Linked DNA regions of Catalinimonas alkaloidigena. Each later gene encodes a partner of the first gene's protein in a complex. Links are inferred from orthologs where the notes say so. Each region holds a gene or a part of one and is shown on either strand. Other genes may lie near its edges. The genes, in order: dnaG and dnaB.

Region 1 (3,212 bases):
TGCGTTTCGGGTTTGCTCCGTACGGCAGGTTCCGCAGTATCGTGCGTTTTCTTGGGTCGACGACGGCGACGCGAATTCGACTTGGGCTTGCTTTCGCCGGGGGTATCGGTATCGGTAGTGCCTTGTGTCGGTGCCGTCGTAGCGCCGGCGTTGGGGTTCGGCTTTTTCTTGCGGCGTGGTTTACGAGGTTTGGTCGAAGGTCCTTTGTCGTCGCCGGTTGCGGCGGTCGCCTCTACGTTCTTATTAGGGTTAGGGCGCTTCCGTCGTTTCTTTTTGGGGCGCGGTGCCTCCGCACTATCGGTACCCGAAGCGCTCACCTCGTGCCGCGGCTTCTGCTTTTTAGACTTAGGAGTTGCTTCTTCCGCCTTTTTTTCGTTTTTCTCTTTTTTCGTAAAAAGGCCCGCCAGCTTGTCGGCCAGCTTACTAATCATGGATTGACTGCGTTTCTTCACTTTCTTGTCAGGAATGAGATGGGTTTCGTCCACCAGCTGCCCGATTTTCGCCGAGAGGTCTTTGCTGATTTTCTTTTTATACTTTTTATCGCTTTTTGCCATCGTATCGGGTGGATTTCGCGGTGATTTACTGACAAACCTACTCATTTTCAGACAATCTCCCGATTGGATTACTCCACGACCGAGGCCCCGTCTGCTTAGCGGATCACCACGTTTCCACGTGAAGTCGCCAGCGCGCGTTCTACTTTTTTAAGTTCGATGTGCATGCTCATCAGTTGGAGCTCCGTGTCTACATCACCACTTTTCTGAGCTTCCAGGATTTTTTCGTTGACGTCGTGGGTCATAAACCGAATCACCGACGTTTTGTAACGCAACACGCTCGTTTCCATCAGGTGCAGCAGCGTTTTGGGTTCTGTCTCGGACGGAATCGCAATTTTGAAGCGTTCCCACCAGCCGTCGCTGAGTTCTTCTTTCCGCACCAACAGATGAATGGCCAGTTTCTGAATCTCGCCGTCGCTGTGCTGCGTGTAGAAAGCAGCGTCGGGCACTTGCGTCTGGTTACGCAACTCGGCGTATTCCTGCCGGATTTTCTGGTGCACCGGATGGGTAAAATCGGCATCGGCCAGCATTTCGAGTAGGTGATCGCCCGCCGGGTAGCCGTCTTCGAAAAGCACGTTGCCCCACCCCATCAACAACCGCAACAGCTCGCGCTCGCCACTCTCGACTTCGTATTGCAGGGTGTTGTGCGGCGTGGATGCCTCGCGCGTTTCCGTGGGCAGAAACGACTCGGGCAGGCCACCTTCTGCCGAAGTAAATTCAGGCTGACTTTCGGCACGGTCCGATTCCTTCCGTGCCTGCTGCAAACGAATGCGGTTGCTTTCGGCCAACAGGGCGTCTTCTTCCACCTCCAGCATGTTGCTGACCTGCCGGAACAATACCGAACGTTTGATCGGATCGTGGATACGCGTAATGCTTTCTACCATTTCCCGGATCACCTCCGCCTTCCGGAACGGGTCATGCGTGTCGGCCGCCAGCAAGGAGGCTTTGAAGGTGATGAAGTCGACGGTACTCTTCTGAAGGTACTCCTTGAACGCCGCATTTCCCACGCGGCGCAGGTAACTGTCGGGGTCGTCGCCATTGGGGAAGTTGACCACCCGCACGTTCAGACCCGCTTCCAGAATCATGTCGATCCCGCGCAGCGAAGCTTTGATCCCGGCCGGATCGCCGTCGTACAACACCGTGATATTCTGCGTGTAGCGGGAAATCAGGCGGATTTGCTCTTCGGTCAGCGACGTTCCCGACGAGGCTACCGCATTGGATACGCCCGCCTGGTGCATGGAAATGACGTCGGTATAGCCTTCCACCAGATAGCAAACGTCGTGCTGCCGGATGGCCTGCTTGGCCTGGTAGAGCCCGTACAGCACTTTGCTTTTGTTGTAAACCTCGGTTTCCGGCGAGTTCAGGTACTTGGGCTGTGCGCCGCCAGGTTTAGAAGGATCGGTACGGAGAATGCGCGCGCCGAAGGCAATGACTTTGCCCGAGACGTTATGGATCGGGAAGATGACCCGCCCGCGAAAACGGTCGTAACGCTTGTTTTCATCTTTGCGGATGGTCAGGCCAGCCTTTTCGAGCAATTCTAGCTGGTAACCTTTCTTCAGGGCCGCATCTGTAAACGCGCTCCAGGCCTCCAGACTGTAGCCGAGGTCGAATGCTTCCAGGGTCGCTTCGGTAAAACCACGCTCCCGGAAATAACTCAGCCCGATGGACCGCCCTTCCTCGTGGTTTTTCAGTGTTTCCTGGTAATAGCGCGCAGCGAATCCCAGCACGATCATCAGGCTCTCGCGTTCGTTTTGGGCCTGACGCGCCTCGTCGGTCTGCTCTTCTTCTTCGGGAATGTCGATGTGGTACTTCTTCGCCAGAAAGCGAATGGCCTCGGGGTAGGTGAGGCTCTCGATTTCCATCACGAAGCTGATGGGGTCGCCGGCTTTGCCGCATCCGAAGCACTTGTAGATGCCTTTGGCGGGCGAAACTGCGAACGAGGGCGTCTTCTCCTGATGGAAAGGACAGCAGGCAATCCAGTTGCTGCCGCGTTTCTTAAGCGAAACGAAGTCGGAAACAACTTCCAGCACGTCGGCAGTTTGCCGAACCTGTTCAATAATCGCGGGAGAAATCATAACTGCCAAAAGCCTCGAACGAAAGCAAAGATACGCGATCGCCCGAAGCTTTTGGCAGAGAATATCAGGATCAGGCTCCGATGGCCATCGGTTCGAGAAGTGTCAGGTCGTAGCTGGTCACTTTCCCGGTTTTGCTGTCAGTTTTCAAGTGGACGCGGAACCCGTGGTACTCGCACCAGCGCCGGAAACGACGTTGAATAAAGTCGAGATCACTCATGGTTAGTGCACCCTTCTTTAAGCCGAAAATTCCATTGATTACGTCGGCACCCACGGAAGCATACCCCAGGGTTACGATATCGTCCATCAGGTAGTGCTTGAAATCCAAGCTCGTCACGATATTGATGATGGCTGTAGGCTGTGCGGTCATGTATACGTGCTCTCTCATGGCATTTTCATTTATACGTGAAAAAGTTTTGTGATGTAAAGATAGATTCTCGTAACAATAAATACAAGAAAAATATTGAAAAGTTTGTTATTTGTTACCAGCTAAGGTTTACGGCGTAGATGAAGCTTTTTTACATGTTATCGCTCTATAGCCACACAATGCCCTTATTTCTACGAACCAAAGCTAAAGAGATTCGCATTA
Region 2 (3,270 bases), on another replicon or contig:
ATAATTCTGCTGGCCGTCATGATCAGCTGCTCCAAAGTGCCGATCACGGGCCGCAGCCAGTTGAACCTGTTGCCGGAATCGCAGATGCTGGCACTTAGCAACACGCAGTACAACGAGTTTCTGTCGCAAAACCAAGTGGTTAGCACCAACAACAGCCAGACCGAGATGGTGAAGCGGGTCGGCAACAACATCCGCGTTGCGGTGGAGCGCTTCCTGAAAGAACAGGGCCACGAAGAGTTAATTGCGGACTACGCCTGGGAATTTAACCTGGTGCAGGACAACACGGTAAACGCCTGGTGTATGCCCGGCGGCAAAGTGGTGGTATACACCGGCATTATGCCCATTGCGCAGACCGACGACGGACTGGCGACCGTGATGGGCCACGAAATTGCCCACGCCGTGGCGCGGCACGGGAACGAGCGCATGAGTCAGGGATTGGTCGCTGAGCTGGGCGGAACGGCCCTGCAAGTGGCAATCGCCGACAAGCCGGCTCAGACCCAGCAACTTTTCAACACGGCGTATGGCCTGGGCGCACAGTATGGCGTGCTGCTGCCGTTCGGCCGTACGCAGGAAACCGAAGCCGACCGGCTGGGTACCATCTTTATGGCGCTGGCCGGTTACGATCCTGCGGCCTCGATCAGCTTCTGGCAGCGGATGGCGCAGAACGCCGGCGGCAGTGCACCGCCCGAATTCTTGTCGACGCACCCCTCGAACGAGACGCGCATCAACAACCTGAAAAACAAGTTTGTGCCCGAAGCGCAGAAATACACACAGAAGCACGAAGAGATGGTGGTGCAGAAGTAAAAGAAGTTTGTCTAAAAAGTAAAGCCGCTTTTTCGAACGAAGAAGCGGCTTTTTTAATGTCGTGTGAGAAAGGCTGGTTAGAAAGGCGACTCAGAATTGCCAGGATTGGAGAAGAAATCGTTTTTGCTCCCCTCAGGCAGGGGCCCGCTGTTGATTTTGCTGCTGCGGGTAATTTCGAACCCGCCCCCCGCCGGTCCCCCCTGACCGAGGCTGGCATCGTTGAATCCCGCCATTTCGGGGTCCATAAATTTGGTGTATTTCCCGATGAAGCGGAGGTAGACGTTTTCGAGCGAACCGTTCCGGTGCTTGGCGATGATCACCTCTCCCAGGCCGTTCAGCGGACGCCCTTCTTCGTCTTCAGTAATGCCATAATATTCCGGCCGGTATAGGAACAGCACCATGTCGGCGTCCTGCTCGATACTCCCCGATTCCCGAAGGTCGGATAGTTGAGGCCGCTTGTCGCCACCACGCGTCTCTACGGCCCGACTCAACTGCGACAGCGCAATCACCGGCACGTTCAGTTCCTTCGCCAGGTTTTTCAGTGCCCGCGAAATCGACGCAATCTCCTGTTCGCGGTTGCCGCGGCTGGAGGTGTCGCCCGTCATGAGCTGCAGGTAGTCAATGATCACCATCTGGATGTCGTGCTGTGCCTTCAGGCGGCGACACTTGGCGCGCAGTTCGAGGACTGATAACGCGGGCGTATCGTCGATGAAAATGGGCGCTTCGCTGAGGCGTCCGATGCGCGAGTGCAACTGCTGCCACTCGTATTCGGCCAGGTTGCCCTTTTTGATCTTTTCACTTTCCAGTTCGGCCTCGGCCGAAATCAGACGGTTGACGAGCTGAATCGACGACATCTCCAGCGAGAAGATGGCCACGCCATGTCCGAACTCGACGGCGGCGTTTCGGGCCGCCGAAATCACGAAGGCCGTTTTTCCCATGGCGGGACGTGCCGCCAGAATTACTAAATCGGAGCGCTGCCACCCCGACGTCACGCGGTCCAGCCCCGAGAAGCCACTGGCCACGCCCGTAAGTCCGTCTTTGTGGTTTTTCTTAGCGTTCAGTTCCTCGATCGCCTCCCGCATCAGGTCGGTCATCCGCGAGAAGTTCTTCCGGATGTTCGATTCTGATACTTTAAAGAGCGATTGTTCGGCCCGGTCCAGCAGCGCAAACACGTCGGTCGTGTCCTCGTAGGCCTCCTTATGAATTTCCGTGGCCACGCGGATCATCTCCCGCTTGATGGCCTGTTGCGCGATGATCCGCGCGTGGTATTCGATGTTGGCCGCCGAGTTGATCCGCGAGGTTAGTTGCGTCAGTTGGTACGAGCCGCCGACAAATTCCAGCTGGCCGGTGGCGCGCAATTCGTTCGAAACCGTCAGGATGTCGATCGGCTCCGACTTCTGAAACAGCGACAAAATGGCGCTGTAAATGCGCTGATGCGATTCTTTGTAGAAGCTTTCCGGACGGAGAATCTCAATGACGTTGGTCAGGGCCTCTTTTTCCAGCATCAAGGCCCCCAAAACAGCTTCTTCCATCTCCACCTCCTGCGGTGGTTTTTTCCCCAAATCATTAAAAAGTTCCTGGCCCGTGAGGCGCGAACGAAGGGTCCCTTTGATCGGATTCTTTCTCTGTTTAGGGTTGCTGTTTTCCATTCCAACAAATGTAAGGAAGAGACCCTAAAGTTGTTCCGCTCGCCACCGGATTAATTTGCAAAGGTTTGTCGGCTTGGTTACCAACCGGTTTTTGCCTTATTTTGCCAGTCAATTCTAATCCGAATGACGCAACTTCCTCGTAAAATCCACCTGATCGCTATCGGAGGGAGCGTGATGCACAACCTCGCCATTGCGCTACACGAAAAGGGATTCCAGGTTACTGGTTCCGATGACCACATTCGCAACCCGGCGAAAGACCGACTGGCCCGCCTCGGCCTGTTGCCCGACGAGGAAGGGTGGTTTCCCGAGCGCATCACGGCCGATCTCGACGCGGTGATTCTGGGCATGCACGCCCGTAAGGATAACCCCGAACTGGCCAAAGCGCAGGAACTGAACCTGCCGATTTACTCTTTCCCCGAGTACGTCTACCAGCAGTGTCGGGACAAGCAGCGCGTGGTGGTGGCCGGAAGCCACGGCAAAACGTCGATCACATCGATGTTGATGCACGTGCTGAACTACTACAACCGCAAGTTCGACTACCTGGTCGGGGCGCAGGTAGAAGGGTTTGAAAATCAGGTAAAACTGACGGACGATGCGCCGGTCGTGATCATCGAAGGCGACGAGTACCTTGCTTCTCCCCTCGACCCGACGCCGAAGTTTCTGCATTACCACCACCACATCGGGCTGGTGAGCGGCATTGCGTGGGACCACATCAACGTCTATCCCGATTTTGAAGACTACGTGCGGCAGTTCGACCTGTTTGCCGACGCCACGCCCAAAGGCGGCACGCTGGTGTATTGCGAGGAGGACGATCTGG

Evidence for each region.
Region 2: the proteins of dnaG (region 1) and dnaB are in contact, whole or in part, in a crystal structure (PDB 2R6A), measured with the Geobacillus stearothermophilus proteins. The link is inferred for Catalinimonas alkaloidigena from one-to-one orthologs. Residues at the interface, in WP_049624496.1 of Geobacillus stearothermophilus: Lys456, Leu457, Leu458, Pro459, Ala460, Asn463, Ala464, Leu467, Leu535, Leu536, Ile537, Ala538, Gln544, Glu545, Asp548, Tyr549, His552; in WP_033016901.1 of Geobacillus stearothermophilus: Ser13, Glu15, Ala16, Gln18, Glu91, Leu92, Asp94, Ala95, Val96, Pro97, Thr98, Ala99, Ala100, Asn101, Tyr104, Tyr105, Ile108.

Annotation. Positions count from the first base shown.
Region 1 is NZ_FNFO01000003.1:581,926-585,137, forward strand. The notes cover bases 139-3,029. They hold dnaG (DNA primase), read right to left. Parts: upstream 2,627-3,029; coding sequence 650-2,626; downstream 139-649. Other genes in these bases: BLR44_RS09615 (hypothetical protein), read right to left, coding at 139-554; BLR44_RS09625 (hypothetical protein), read right to left, coding at 2,697-3,011. In the rest of the region: more of BLR44_RS09615, read right to left, coding at 1-138. UniProt on the Escherichia coli protein: RNA polymerase that catalyzes the synthesis of short RNA molecules used as primers for DNA polymerase during DNA replication.
Region 2 is NZ_FNFO01000011.1:145,811-149,080, reverse strand. The notes cover bases 168-3,116. They hold dnaB (replicative DNA helicase), read right to left. Parts: upstream 2,454-3,116; coding sequence 882-2,453; downstream 168-881. Other genes in these bases: BLR44_RS23215 (UDP-N-acetylmuramate--L-alanine ligase), read left to right, coding at 2,577-3,116; BLR44_RS23225 (M48 family metallopeptidase), read left to right, coding at 168-804. Also shown: more of BLR44_RS23225, read left to right, coding at 1-167; more of BLR44_RS23215, read left to right, coding at 3,117-3,270. UniProt on the Escherichia coli protein: The main replicative DNA helicase, it participates in initiation and elongation during chromosome replication. Travels ahead of the DNA replisome, separating dsDNA into templates for DNA synthesis.